2 regions of the Exiguobacterium sp. s141 genome follow, and region 1 is predicted to be linked to the other one. Evidence: riboswitches for the same ligand, from Rfam matches in the RefSeq annotation. Region 1 holds a riboswitch; the other holds the start of a gene.
What was found. A riboswitch is a leader RNA that binds a small molecule or an ion and turns the genes downstream of it on or off. The one in region 1 is predicted to bind FMN.

Region 1 (6,876 bases):
TCGTACGCCTTCAACTTGTTGAGCAGACCGATGCCGCGCCCTTCTTGTCGCATGTACAAGATGACACCGCCTTCGGCTTCCACTTTCGCCATCGCTGTGTCGAGTTGTGGCCCGCAATCGCAACGATAGGAGCCGAACACGTCGCCGGTCAGACACTCGGAATGGATGCGGACGAGCGGCGCATGTTCGAGTTCACCTTTCAGGAGTGCGACGTGCTCTTCCCGGTCGAGGACGTTCCGATACCCGATCAATCGGAAGTCCCCTTTCACCGAGGGGAGCGAGACGTCCGCCTCTCGACTGGCGAGGTCCGTCTCCATATAGCGGACGAGCGCCTCGATCGTGATGAACTTTAAACCATGCGCTTCCGCGACGCGTTCAAGGTCCGGCACCCGGGCCATCTCGCCGTCCGGGCGGATAATCTCACAGATGACGGCGACCGGTTCACTTCCGGCGAGTCGCGCCAAATCGACCGACGCTTCTGTATGTCCACGTCGTACCGAGACGCCACCTTTTTTCGCGATGAGCGGGAAGATATGTCCCGGACGTTGAAAATCAGCCGGACGGGCGTTGATGTTCGCGAGTTCGCGCACTGTATGCGCCCGTTCGCTCGCCGAGATGCCCGTCGTCGAATCGATGTGATCGACGCTGACCGTGAACGCCGTCCCGTGTGGATCGGTGCTGTTTGCGACCATCGGCTGCAAGTCGAGCCGGACGGCCACTTCTTCGGCGAGGGAGGCGCAGACGAGTCCTTTCCCTTCCGTGATGAGGAAGTTCATCGTCTCTGCGGTCATTTTATCCGCGAGCACGACGAAGTCCCCTTCGTTCTCACGGTCCTCATCGTCGACGACGATAATCGGTCGTCCCATCTTCAAGTCTTCGACTGCTTCTTCAATCGTGTGGAACATTACCATCCCGCCTTTCCATACCCTTGCGACGCCAGCGATTCGAGCGTCATCGGTTTTTGACTTACGAGTTTTTCCATATATTTAGCTAACATGTCACATTCCAAATTGACCGCGTCTCCTGCCTGTTTCATCCCGAGCACCGTCTCACTGTACGTATGCGGGATAAGCGACAACGTGAATCCGCGTTCGGTGACATCAAACACCGTCAAGCTCGTCCCGTCGACCGAAATCGAACCTTTCGGGACGATATAGCGGAGGAGCGACGGCTCACAGCTGATGTCGACATAGACGGCGTTCGCGAGCGACCGTTTTTTGACGATGCGTCCGACCCCGTCGACGTGACCCGAGACGAAATGGCCGCCGAAGCGTCCGTTCGCGGGCATGGCCCGCTCCAAGTTGACGCTCGTACCGGGGCGGACCCCGTCGAGACTCGACGCCTTGAGCGTCTCCGGCATGACGTCGACCGAGAAACTGTCGCGGTCGAACGTCGTCACGGTGAGACAGATGCCGTTGACGGAGATGCTGTCACCGAGCTTCACATCCTCGAGGACGACCTGTCCGGCGAGCGTGAGCCGCAGGGATGGACCGTTCCGTTTCACTGCCTTGACACTGCCAATCTCTTCAACGATTCCCGTGAACATCGGACTCCTCCTTTCGCATGATCAGTTTGATATCGATGCCGACCGTCTCGACCGATTGAACCTCATACCATTCGACCGCATCGAGCGGCCCATCATGATGCGAGCGGTAGAAACCGCCCTTGCCGCCGAATACGCGTGGCGACTGGTACATGACCCACTCGTCGACGAACTGTCCGTCCAAGAGTGAAGTGACGAGTGTCGGTCCCGCTTCGACGAGCAGGCGGCCGATGCCGCGTGCGTAGACGTCTTGCAGGACAGCTTCGAGCGATGTGTAGTCGGCGATTTCGACGCCATTCGCTGTCAGCGCGTCACGTTTTGTTTGGTCGTCCGAAGTCGTGTACAGAAGCACCGGTACGTCGGTCGCCGTTCGGACGAGCTGACTCGAGAGCGGCGTACGCAACTCACGGTCGAGCACGATTCGGAGCGGTTGTGTCATCTCACGGTCGAGCCGGACGGTGAGTGCCGGATCGTCGGCGAGGACGGTGCCGACACCGGTCAAAACGGCGTCGACCGTCGCCCGCAGTTCATGGACGTCCCGTCTCGCTACTGTCCCGGTCACCCACTTGCTGTCACCGTGATCGAGCGCGACTTTGCCGTCGAGGCTCGTCGCCGTCTTCAAGATGACGTACGGTCGTCTCGTCTCGAGCGACCGCAAGAACGCCGTATTGAGCGCTCGCGCCTCGCTTTCGAGCAGTCCGACCTCGACGTCAATCCCGGCCGCTTTCAATCGGGCGATGCCGCGCCCTGACACGAGCGGGTTCGGGTCTTCCATCGCGACGACGGCACGCTTGATGCCAGACTCGACGAGCAGATCGGCGCACAGTGGCGTCTTGCCGTGATGCGAGCACGGTTCGAGCGTGACGTAAATCGTCGCACCGTACGCGGCAGCGCCGGCCATGCGGATGGCGTGCACCTCGGCGTGCGCTTCTCCTGCCTTCAAGTGGGCACCGAACCCGACGACCCGGCCGTCCTTGACGACGACGGCGCCGACGCGCGGGTTGATGCCGGTCGATGAGGCGAACTTGGCCAATTGGATGGCTTGTTGCATGTACTGATTCATAATCTCCCTCCTTGTTTCGCACAAACAAAAAGACCTCAAGGAATGATCCTCAAGGTCTCGGTGGGAGGTGTCGGTCGTCATTTGGGCAAGCCAAATAAGCGTTTTCTTTACAGAAAAACGTACGACGAACTACAGGTCGCGCGGACCTGTTCTGTTTCCTTCTCCCATCCAGACTATACTGTCGGCTCTAGAATCGCACTAGATCCACCGTTCGCACACATGCGCCCGGGTCACGGACTTAAGGCTCGCGCCTATCACCGCCGGTTGGGACTTTCACCCGACCCCGAAGGAATATTTGTTTGTACGATTCCACTTTAGCGCAAAAATAAATCGATGGCAAAACGAAATGCGCAAAAAGGCGCCGCTCGTTTGAGCAGCGCCTTCAGAATCATGCCAAGAATAGGACGACGAGGAGACCGACGATCCAGCAATAGAACGAGAAATATTTGAGTTCGCCTTTTGCCATGATGTGTTGGAACCATTTGAGCGAGATGGCCGTGAGCGCATACGAGGCGATGAACGCCAAGATGAGCGGTCCGAACAGTTCGCGCGTTTCCGGATTCGTGAACAGCGCCGGTCCATCTAAAATCATCGTCCCGAGACTGACCGGGATGAAGAGGAAGAACGAGAAGCGGAGGGCCGACTCTTGCTTGATGCCGAGGAGCATCGCCATGACGATCGTGGCGCCGGAGCGGCTGATCCCTGGAATGAGGGCGACCGCTTGAGCAAGACCGATCAAAATCGCGTCGCGGAGCGTGATGCCGCCGTCGCCTTTGTTCCCGCGCATGTTGCGGATGAACCAGAGCGCGAGGCCGGTCAAGATGAGCGTGTAACCGACCGTGGCGACTCCACCGAGCGTCTCCCCGATCCAATCACCGAACAAGACACCGAGCAAACCGGCCGGGACGGTCGCGACGAGCAAGAGTCCGATGAACTTGACGTCAATCATCGTCTCGTCGCTGCGATCTTTCTTAAATAAGAACGTCCATAGACTCACGATGAGACGGACGACGTCTTTGCGATAAATCGTCAAGACAGCGAGTAGCGAGGCAAAGTTCACGAAAATCTCGAACGAGAGTCCCGGTAATTGGATATCAAACAGCTCTTGGAAGATGACCAAGTGACCGCTTGACGAGATTGGGATCGGCTCCGTGAAGCCTTGAATCAAACCGAGCAGTAAGTAGAACAACCATATTGTCATATCATAATATCCTCTTTTCTTTTTTACGTCAATTCCATTATTTTAGCAGACCGCCTATTCCACTGACCACACTTTCAAAGAAAATTCGTTATTTTCAAAACTTTCATTGATTAGTCTGAAAATTAAATTTATTATAGAAGAGTACTCAACTGGTGCAACGGTGATGACCCCATTGGCCAGTTGGGTACTTTTTCGTACAGAATATGACATTTCAGCCACCATAAAACTTTTTGTTTACAATTGAACCCATTTACTATTAAATTTGTAATAGAACTGTTACCATTTTTTCTAATTTCATACCAGACCTTAGACCTATCCCGTTTCAAATTTGGTATGAAAAACTTGAAAAATGCACTTATAAATTGTAAAAACTGGCCGATAGTATGATTGTAGAAGCAATTTCGTAATCTTTGTCGGTTCAGATATGAGTCCATGGAAGGAGGAACCATCATTGAGTCAAACGCTATCCACTAAATCCCACCACTTGTCCACCGAACAACAGAGGATGATTCACTGTATCCGTCTACTCGGCGACTTGTTGAAGGAACGTCCACGTCGCTCTGTGTATCGTCGCTTCGCGATGGAACAAAGCTGGCCATCTCCCGAGTCGATTATCCGACAGTTCGGGTCATGGGCCGAGGCGCTCGCCATCGCCGGCTACGAATGGCATGGAGAGGCGACCGTCGACCTCCCGGATAAAATGCCGAAGTACACGCGCGAAGATATCATCGAGACGCTTGCCCTCTACTCGCGTGACATGGGATCGATTATCACGCTCAAAAAATATCAGGAATGGCGCAAGCTTCATCCGAAAGCACCGAGCCATTACCATATCGTCAAGACGTTCGGCTCATGGCACGATGCGTGTGCCGAGGCCGGACTTGAAGCGAGTGTGACCTATTCCAAATCCGAGCTCTCGAACGCACTCCGTGAAGCGATTCACGAGATGGGCTTCTCTCTTTCCTTTGAAGCGTATCGCGAATGGGCAAAACGAAACAACAAACCATCCACGAAAGCCATCCTTCATCGTTACGGCTCGTGGTCGGCGGCGATTCACGCGGTCGAGTCAGAAATCTTCAATCAGAAATTATAATCTTTCATTCATAAGGAGGACGCCGGGTATCCGGTGTCCTCCTTTATTTTGTAGGTGTACCGTTGTCGCTCGTCCTTTCGGCGCCCACGCTTTCTGCAGGCAATCCCGGAGCCGCATCGCTTACGCTGCTGGGTCTCCGTCGGATTGCTGTCCTGCAAGAGTCGGGGCGCCGAGGGACGAGCGAATCGAATTCGATTTAACATTCGTTCATCGGCCCAAGCATCGTTCATGTTGATCAGACAAAAAAGGAGAACACCGATGAGCCGGTGTTCTCCTTCATCATTGAATCCGTTCCGTCGACGTGTCGCGGTAATGGGCGACCCGGTCCCGTCCATTGAATTTCGCACCGACGTACATGGCCCGGTCGGCGTGGCGGAGCAATGTATCGAGATCCTCGTACTCGTGGATCGTCTCGATGCCGATGCTCGCCGTCACCTGGATGCGAATCCCTTCCGATCCGAACGGATGGTTGCGGAGCGCTTGACGAATCTTCTCCCCCGTCACGATGGCCGCGGCCTCATCCATCCGTGGGAAGACGAAGACGAACTCTTCGCCGCCGTAACGGGTGACGAGGTCCCCACTCCGGATGAGACGCGTAAACAACACGCCGGCCTCAATCAACACCTCATCCCCGAACGCGTGACCGTACGTGTCGTTGATCGCCTTGAAATGATCGAGGTCGACCAAGAACACCGACAACGGATACGATGCGACATCGTTCAACCGCTCTTTCGTCCACCGCTTGAGCGCCCGCTGGTTCGGGAGTCCCGTCATCGGATCGGTCAAACTTTCATGTTGGAGACGGTTCCGTTCGTCGATCCGTTCGAGCGACCAGGACAGTGTCTTCAACAGGCGATGGAGCTCGACGGCGATCGCCCCGTCGTAAGCTCCGTTCGCCGTCGTCGAGATCATACAGCTGACCGCGTTCGTCGTGCTCGACACCGGTTGGATGACGAGTGCCGAATGATGGAGCTCGGTTTGATGTGCCTGCAGGTCGGGATGCCACTCATGAAGCGAATCATACACAAAGTATGGTTCTTCCGCATCACGGTGCCGTTCGAGTGTGTAGGCGTCGGCGACGGGGGTGGACGTACGACCGCTGATATCATAAAACGTCCGGTGCTCGTCCCGATTGACTTGGAGCCAGCCGCGCTCGAGCTCGACGACTTCCCGGAGCCCGTTCCAAAACTTCTCGATGAGGAGTTGCTCGTTGTCGACGCGGTACAGTTGCTCTTTCAACCGTTCGACTTGATCGATCTTCGACTGCGTCTCTTCGGTCTCCGTCGCTTTCGATAATCCCATCTTGAGGAGCGACAGGATGAGGAACGTCGCCATCAGCCCCGTGTATCCGAACAGTTGGAACGCCTCGATGGCGACCATCGTGAACAACAGCTCGAGCGAGATGACGAGCCAGTCAAAACGGAGCAAACGCCACATGATCGGGAGCGGGATCCGTTCCCCAATCAGGAACCGCGATAGCAGGAAACTGAAGGCGAGGACGAGGAACAAGACGGCAAAGAAGCCAATCAGCGCCGTACCTTGTTCGAGCAGATGAACGTTCGGTCCAATCTGTCCGCCGAGCCGCAAATAGACGAGCCCCGGCAAGACGAGGAGCATCGCCTCGATCAACGTATTGAGCGGATAGAAATGCAAAAAACGCCGACGTCCGACTTTGTTCGTGAACGTCCGGGCCTGAAACGTGAGTAAGAGGAGCTGTCCCATCAACAAGGCCGGCAACAGGCCGTACAAGAAGAACGTCATGAAGACGAACATCTCATGGAACGTAAAGTGAAGGTGCCGCCGCTTGAGCGGGTTCATGACGAACAGGGCGCCGAGCGTGAAGATGAACCAAAATAACGACCAATCAAACGTACCGATGCCGAGCCACATGTAGGCGAGGATTCCCATGAAGACGAGCGACCACGAGAACCAGCTTCTGATGAGGTACTTCCGAAATCGCATCGTCTCCCCCCTTT
Region 2 (6,876 bases), 200 kb from region 1:
CTTGGCCGTATATGTAGTCGACCTCTTCTGGAAAATCGATGCGGATATCACGATCCGACACGGTCCCCGCCGCAAGTGCATAATACTCTGTTTTTAATCCATGGTAAGGTAGACGGTCGATGAGTGTGATCGATACGTCCTTCAGCTGATGGCCGAGGACACGTTCGATTACACGCATACCCCCGTAACCGCCTCCCAAGACGACTAATTTGCGCATAAAAATCCCCCTTTGTTACACTTCAACTGTATCATGTTATAATACGCCGTAGAAGAACCATTTTCCTGCTTTGAAGGAAAGGGGAAGGGTGAATGACATGATGAATCCGATCATTGAGTTCTGTGCCTCCAATTTAGCGATGGGTTCACAAATCGCCCGCGCCAAATTAGAGTCCGATCCAGACTTAGACGTCGTCGAATATGGCTGTACGGGCTACTGCGGCGTCTGTTCGCTTGACTTGTTTTGTCTCGTCGATGGTGAGGTCGTGACCGGGGATACACCGGAACAACTCGTGACGAATGTATATGAAAAAATTGAAGAAATGGCATGGTGAAAAAGTTTGAAGGACCTTCAAACTTTTTTTATTTTGACCGTTTTGACCCGTTGCATTTTTAAAAAGGGTCTGTTATATTCAAAGAGGTTCGAATGTAGGTTGTCTGACGTTTAACAACAGAAAAAGAAAGCGTTTCAAACGGTAGGACACATCTCGATTCGGGTATATCACATTATCAGGTTTCCCCAATATGAAAGGAGCACAACACCAATGAATATCATGAGCGTGGTTGGTATTTTGGCACTAATTGGAATCGCTTACATCTTCTCGACCAACCGTAAAGCCATCAAATGGCGCACCGTGCTTGCCGCTTTCGCGGTACAGTTTACGTTCGCCTTCCTCGTCCTCTTCACTACAGTAGGACGTAACGCGTTAGAATGGATCTCAGGAGGCGTCCAGAACGTCTTGAACACGGCGAACGCCGGGATTAGTTTCGTCTTCGGTACAGCTGTCGGCGGAGACAACTTCGTCTTCGCGTTCCAAGTGTTGACGATTATCGTCTTCATGTCGTCACTCATCGCACTTCTCTACTATGTAGGTGTCATGCAGTGGGTGATCCGTATCCTCGGTACGGCTCTCGCCAAAGCACTTGGCACATCACGTAAAGAATCGCTCTCAGCGACAGCGAACATCTTCGTCGGTCAGACGGAAGCACCGCTCGTCATCAAACCTTACCTTCCAACGATGACGCAATCGGAACTCTTCGCTGTCATGGTCGGTGGTCTCGCCTCGGTTGCCGGTTCAGTTCTTGCTGGATACGCTGCTCTTGGTGTACCGCTCGAGTACTTGCTCGCAGCGAGCTTCATGGCTGCTCCTGCTGGTCTCATGTTCGCGAAAATCATCGTCCCGGAAACAGACGTACCGGATGACGATGTCGAAATCGCTGAAGATGAAGAGAACAAGGCGGCGAACTTCGTCGATGCAGCCGCTCGCGGTGCCTCTGACGGTCTCTTCCTTGCATTGAACGTCGGTGCGATGCTTCTCGCCTTCGTTTCATTGATCGCGCTCGTTAACTTGATTCTCGGTGGAATCGGTGGCTTGTTCGGTTTCGACGGTCTCACGCTTCAATTGATTCTTGGTTATGTGTTCGCACCGCTCGCATTCGTGATCGGTGTGCCATGGGCAGATGCTGTTCAATTCGGTAGCTTCCTCGGACAAAAACTCGTGTTGAACGAATTCGTCGCTTTCTCTGAATTCGCACCAATCATCGGTTCTGGTGACCTCTCGGCACGTACGGAAGCTATGATCGCGTTCGCACTCTGTGGATTCGCCAACATCTCATCACTCGCCATCCTTCTCGGTGGTCTTGGTGGAATGGCGCCGAACCGTCGGAACGACATCGCGCGCATGGGTGTCCTCGCGATTCTCGCAGGTACGCTTGCCAACTTGATGTCAGCGACACTCGCTGGTCTTCTTCTCTAATCAAACACGGTATACTCAGAGTGATCACTTCGGTGGTCACTCTTTTTCGTTGTGACGTTTATGAATGAACAGCAAAAAACCGACCGTAAGGCGGTCGGTTTCACTAGTGTTTATCATCCCTGACGAGGTATATCCACTTCATGGAGTCTCGGCCAAGTGGCTTGCCAATTCTTTTTATTGATCCGGGCTCGATAAATATGATGGTGTGAAGAGTCGTTCGCAAAGGCCGGGGTCGGTCGTAACTGTAGTTTGACTATGTCGTCGATACCGTAAGGGGCGGCCAGCTTCAAGCGTCCGCTCGCATCAAGGCTGACACCGATGGCCGTGACCGTCTCAGGGAAATGGGCCAAGGCGTCGACCGCAGATTGATACTGTGGCAATTGATTGACCAGATGCATGCGGGCCTGGTTTTTGACCGACCAAGGGACGTTCGGTAACAGGTCGTGCAGTTGTGCCTCATACTGTTTTTCAATCGCCTCGTCGATGTGAGATCGGTCAAAGTAGATGACATCGACGTCCTCGGTCGGCGTCGGTACTTCGTAGCCGTGCGCGTCATCCCATATTTTTGCCCGCACGTATCCGGCACAAATCCACCAATCGGGTAAACCGAGCGAAGCGACGATTGTCAACAGACGCATCAGTTCCACATCAGTCTCTAAAAAATGGGTCACATCTTCAGTCGTGTTCAATCCATCTCCTCCTATTCTCTCATTAGCATAGCGTACCTATACAAAAAGCACCTAGACCGGGGTCTAGGTGCTTGTCAGTTACGCTTGAAGTTGCATGCGCTGACGTTCGATCCACGGCTTCAATTTGAGGAAGAGTGGGACGAACAAGGCGCTGATCAACAAGGCCTTAATGAAGTTGAACGGCAAGATACCGTATAGGACGAGGTCCGTTTTGACAGCCGGTTGTGCCATCTCGGTCATGCCGAAGAAGAACGCGTAGGCTGGTAAGATGAGCAAATAGTTCAAGATTGCCAAGCTGAGTGCCATCGTGATCGTACCGGCCACGAGGCCTGAAGCGAGCGCTTTATTCGTTTTACGTTTATGGTAGAACCATGCGACCGGATACATGAAGGCGACACCTGCAAAGAAGTTCGCGACTTCACCGACCGGAACGCCGCCACCATTGAAGACATAGTAGAGGACGTTTTTTAGAGCGACGACCACGACGCCTGCGAGTGGGGAGAACACGATCCCGGCGACGAGCGCGGGAATGTCACTGAAATCCACTTTTAGGAACGGTGGTAGGAAAGGCAGCGGGAAGTTAAAGAGCATGAGGACAAAAGAAATGGCCCCGAGCATCGATAGCGTCACCAGTGTTGTCAATCGTTTGTTGCGCGTTGTTTTCATCAAAATCTCTCCTTTTGTCGCTCCTTGATGAATGGCACCCGTCGCATAGAAAAACCCGATTGTATCAAACAATCGGGAGAGTTTACGCGCATACGAAATAGATGTTCTCATCGGTGTTTAGACCACGCCGAAGAAAACATCCGGATATCGGTCGGATGCCGCCATCTTCTCCCATCCAGACTTTACTGTCGGCTTTCGAATCTCACGAAATCAGCAAGCAACGCCTTGCTCGCTCACGGGCTGAGAAGAACTTGTCTTCAATACCGCCGGTCGGGAATTTCACCCTGCCCCGAAGATGGAACGATTTAATTTTTTTTGTTACAGTTTAGTTATACAAGATATTTCACAAAATCTCAAGTCAGTTGACTTGAAGTTAAGATAACGAAGGAGGAGTTCAGATGATTCATTTGACAGAATCAGCCGCATTACAAGTCATCGATATGATGAAACAGACCGAACGCCCCGACGACCAGTACTTGCGGATCAAAGTGCAAGGGGGCGGGTGTACCGGCCTGTCTTACGGGATGGGGTTTGATGAGGATAAGACAGACAAGGACGTTCAGTTTGACCACCACGGCGTCCGCGTCATCGTCGCCGAAGCCGATCACGGGGTCGTCGACGGTCTCGAGATTGACTATAAGCAGTCGATGCTAGGAGGCGGCTTCACGATTAAAAATCCGAACGCCATCGCCACGTGCGGTTGTGGCTCGAGTTTCCGGACGGCATCGAACGCCGGGACACCTGGGGATTGCTAAACGAAAGGCCAATCATGTCTCATGATTGGCCTTTTTTGTATTCAGTCTGTCTCTTCAATCAGAATTAATCGAATGAGTTTCGAAGCCGCGTCTAACTCGATTTGATGTTGCCAAGGACGAAACGCTGTGATTTTACACGTGTCGTTCGTGATGCGGAATGAACAGACGCTCTCTTCCTCTTGGTCAAGGACCGAGTAACGGCTGAAGTCCGATAAGCTTTGGTAAATGGCATATTGTGTCGGTAATTCACACGACCATCCTTTTTCTAATGTGATCTGATGCATGCGTTTCGCCTCTTTCTTGTCTATATATATAAGAATAACAAAAATATTCAAGGATGTGGAAGATTAGTCGAGAGGATGCAAGGGAAAATGAAAAGAGATGTCATTTCATGTAGGAGGGGCAGGGACGATGAGAAAAGTATTGATTTTCGGTGGCTCACGCTATTTTGGAAAGCGGTTGGCGCTTCGGTTGGCGGAGGCCGGTGACGATGTGACGATTGTGACGCGTGGACAACTGCAAGTACCCGAGGCGGAGGGCATCCGGTCGATCAAAGGGGACCGACAGTCGGTGGCCACGATGAAAGATTTGTCACGCGACCATTACGACCTCGTCTATGACAATGTTTGCTTTAACCCGTACCAGGCAAAGATCGCCTCGGACGCTTTCATGGACCAAGTCGGTAAATATGTGCTCACGTCGACGATGTCGGTTTATGCGCCAGGCGCCGAGTTGAAAGAAAGTGATTTCAATCCGCTCCATCATGACTATCATCTCGAATCCGAACATGATTACGGGCAAGGGAAGCGAGAGGCTGAATCTTATTTCTTCCATCGCGCCTCGTTCCCGGTCGCGACGGTCCGCTTGCCAATCGTGCTCGGACCCGACGACTATACAGACCGTCTCAAGTTTTATATCGACGCCGTCCGACGGGAAGAGCCGATCGTACTGCATCACCCGGAAGCGAAGATGGGGTTCATCTCAAGCTTTGAGGCGGCCGCCTTTCTAGAATGGGTCGGTCGGGCGAACGTGACCGGACCGTTCAACGCGGCGAGTGAAGGGGTCATCTCGCTCGGGGCACTCATGGAACGGATCGGCCATCACTTAAATAAACCGGTCCAGATCATCAAAGATGGCGAGTCGTCGCCGTACGATACGGACGTCGACTATTATATGTCGATTGCCGAGGCGAAAAAGGCCGGGTTCGTCTTCACCCAACTCGACGACTGGCTCGACCGGGTCATTGTAAAAACAATCCGCAAATGAAAAATGGCCCTCATCATCGCGATGAGGGCCACATCGTTATTTCCCGGCAAATACCGAAGTCGAATGTTGTGGGTGACGCGCTGTCGGGTCGACGAGCTGCTTCACTTGGTTGATGGCGATCGGGGCTTCACCGAAGCCTGTCGCAATCAATTTCACTTTTCCTTCATAAGTCGCGATGTCACCACAGGCGAAGATGCCGGCGACCGTCGTCTCCATGCGTGAGTCGACGCGGATCGTATTCTTCTCGAACTCCATGCCCCAGTTTTTGATTGGGCCGAGCGATGAGACGAAACCGTAGTTACAGATGAGGTCGTCGATTTCGACGAATTTCGATTCGCCGTCTTTGTCCGTCAATTCGACCGACTCGATGTGTGTCTCACCTGAAAGTGACTCAATGTTATATGGCGTCCACACGTTGATCGTCGAGGCCTTCATTTGCTCGACCGTATGCTCGTGGGCACGGAAACGGTCACGGCGGTGAACGATATGGACTTCCTTGGCGATGCCTTCAAGCATGAGCGCCCAGTCGACGGCAGAGTCGCCGCCGCCAGCGATCATGACGCGGCGGTCGCGGAACTTCTCCATGTTGTCGACGAAGTAATGAAGGTTGGCATAGTCTTCACAACCATCGATGCCGAGCGGTCGTGCGGCGAATGCCCCGTTCCCGGCCGTGATGATGATGGCTTTCGTATGGTACTCATCCTTGTTCGTCGTGATCTGGAACGTGCCGTCTTCAAGACGTTCGACCGTCTCGACCGTCTCCCCGAGGCGATAGTCCTGCTCGAACTGATCGGCTTGGGCTTTTAATTGGTCAATCAAATCTTGGGCTTTCACTTTCGGGAAGCCGGCGATGTCGTAAATATATTTTTCTGGATACAGTGTCGATAATTGTCCGCCGAGCTGCGGCAAACTTTCAATCAACGCCGTATCGAGTTGGCGCATACCTGCATAAAATGCGGTGAACAGTCCGACCGGGCCGCCACCGATGATGATCACATCTTTCGTCGATTTCATCGAATTCCTCCTCAAAACGTATACATCCATTATAGTGACAATCGTGAATTAAATCCATTCTGTACAAACATCCTATACATTCAAAAAAAATTCAAGAAGATAAGCTTTTCCATTGAGAAAACGAAATAAACAGCGTACAATGAACGAGAAGCAATTGTGAACATTGGTTGAACAAGGTTTAGGCTTTATTGTGAACATTCATGTGAAAAAACACACAACGTGATTGTTCAAGAAAACAAAACTATCAAAACAAGGTGGAAATGAACATGAAACGACCTAACATTGTTATTCTTGGCGCAGGTTTCGGTGGACTCATCACAGCGGTGAACCTCCAGAAGACGCTCTCAGCTGGCGACGCTAACATCACGCTCATTAACAAGCATGATTACCATTACCAGACGACATGGCTCCATGAACCAGCGGCCGGAACGATGAAACCGGAGCAAGCTCGTATCTACATCAACGACGTTGTGAACCCGTCACGCGTGAAATTTGTCAAAGGGATCGTCGATC

Region 2: another riboswitch for FMN. It lies ahead of KNP74_RS02860 (ECF transporter S component); the one in region 1 lies ahead of ribD (bifunctional diaminohydroxyphosphoribosylaminopyrimidine deaminase/5-amino-6-(5-phosphoribosylamino)uracil reductase RibD).

The regions. Positions count from the first base shown of each region.
Region 1 covers NZ_JACSLJ010000001.1:756,208-763,083, forward strand. Annotated here, with positions in the region: gene ribB (3,4-dihydroxy-2-butanone-4-phosphate synthase) at 1-905, opposite strand, end outside; gene ribE (riboflavin synthase) at 905-1,546, opposite strand; gene ribD (bifunctional diaminohydroxyphosphoribosylaminopyrimidine deaminase/5-amino-6-(5-phosphoribosylamino)uracil reductase RibD) at 1,527-2,606, opposite strand; FMN riboswitch at 2,759-2,901, opposite strand; gene KNP74_RS03925 (undecaprenyl-diphosphate phosphatase) at 2,995-3,807, opposite strand; gene KNP74_RS03930 (homing endonuclease associated repeat-containing protein) at 4,259-4,900, shown strand; gene KNP74_RS03935 (GGDEF domain-containing protein) at 5,180-6,862, opposite strand.
Region 2 covers NZ_JACSLJ010000001.1:554,134-561,009, reverse strand. Annotated here, with positions in the region: gene KNP74_RS02880 (NAD(P)/FAD-dependent oxidoreductase) at 1-217, opposite strand, end outside; gene KNP74_RS02875 (YuzB family protein) at 315-551, shown strand; gene KNP74_RS02870 (NupC/NupG family nucleoside CNT transporter) at 762-1,973, shown strand; gene KNP74_RS02865 (nucleotidyltransferase family protein) at 2,087-2,611, opposite strand; gene KNP74_RS02860 (ECF transporter S component) at 2,741-3,328, opposite strand; FMN riboswitch at 3,488-3,629, opposite strand; gene KNP74_RS02855 (HesB/IscA family protein) at 3,727-4,083, shown strand; gene KNP74_RS02850 (hypothetical protein) at 4,125-4,367, opposite strand; gene KNP74_RS02845 (NAD-dependent epimerase/dehydratase family protein) at 4,495-5,349, shown strand; gene KNP74_RS02840 (NAD(P)/FAD-dependent oxidoreductase) at 5,386-6,363, opposite strand; gene KNP74_RS02835 (NAD(P)/FAD-dependent oxidoreductase) at 6,630-6,876, shown strand, end outside.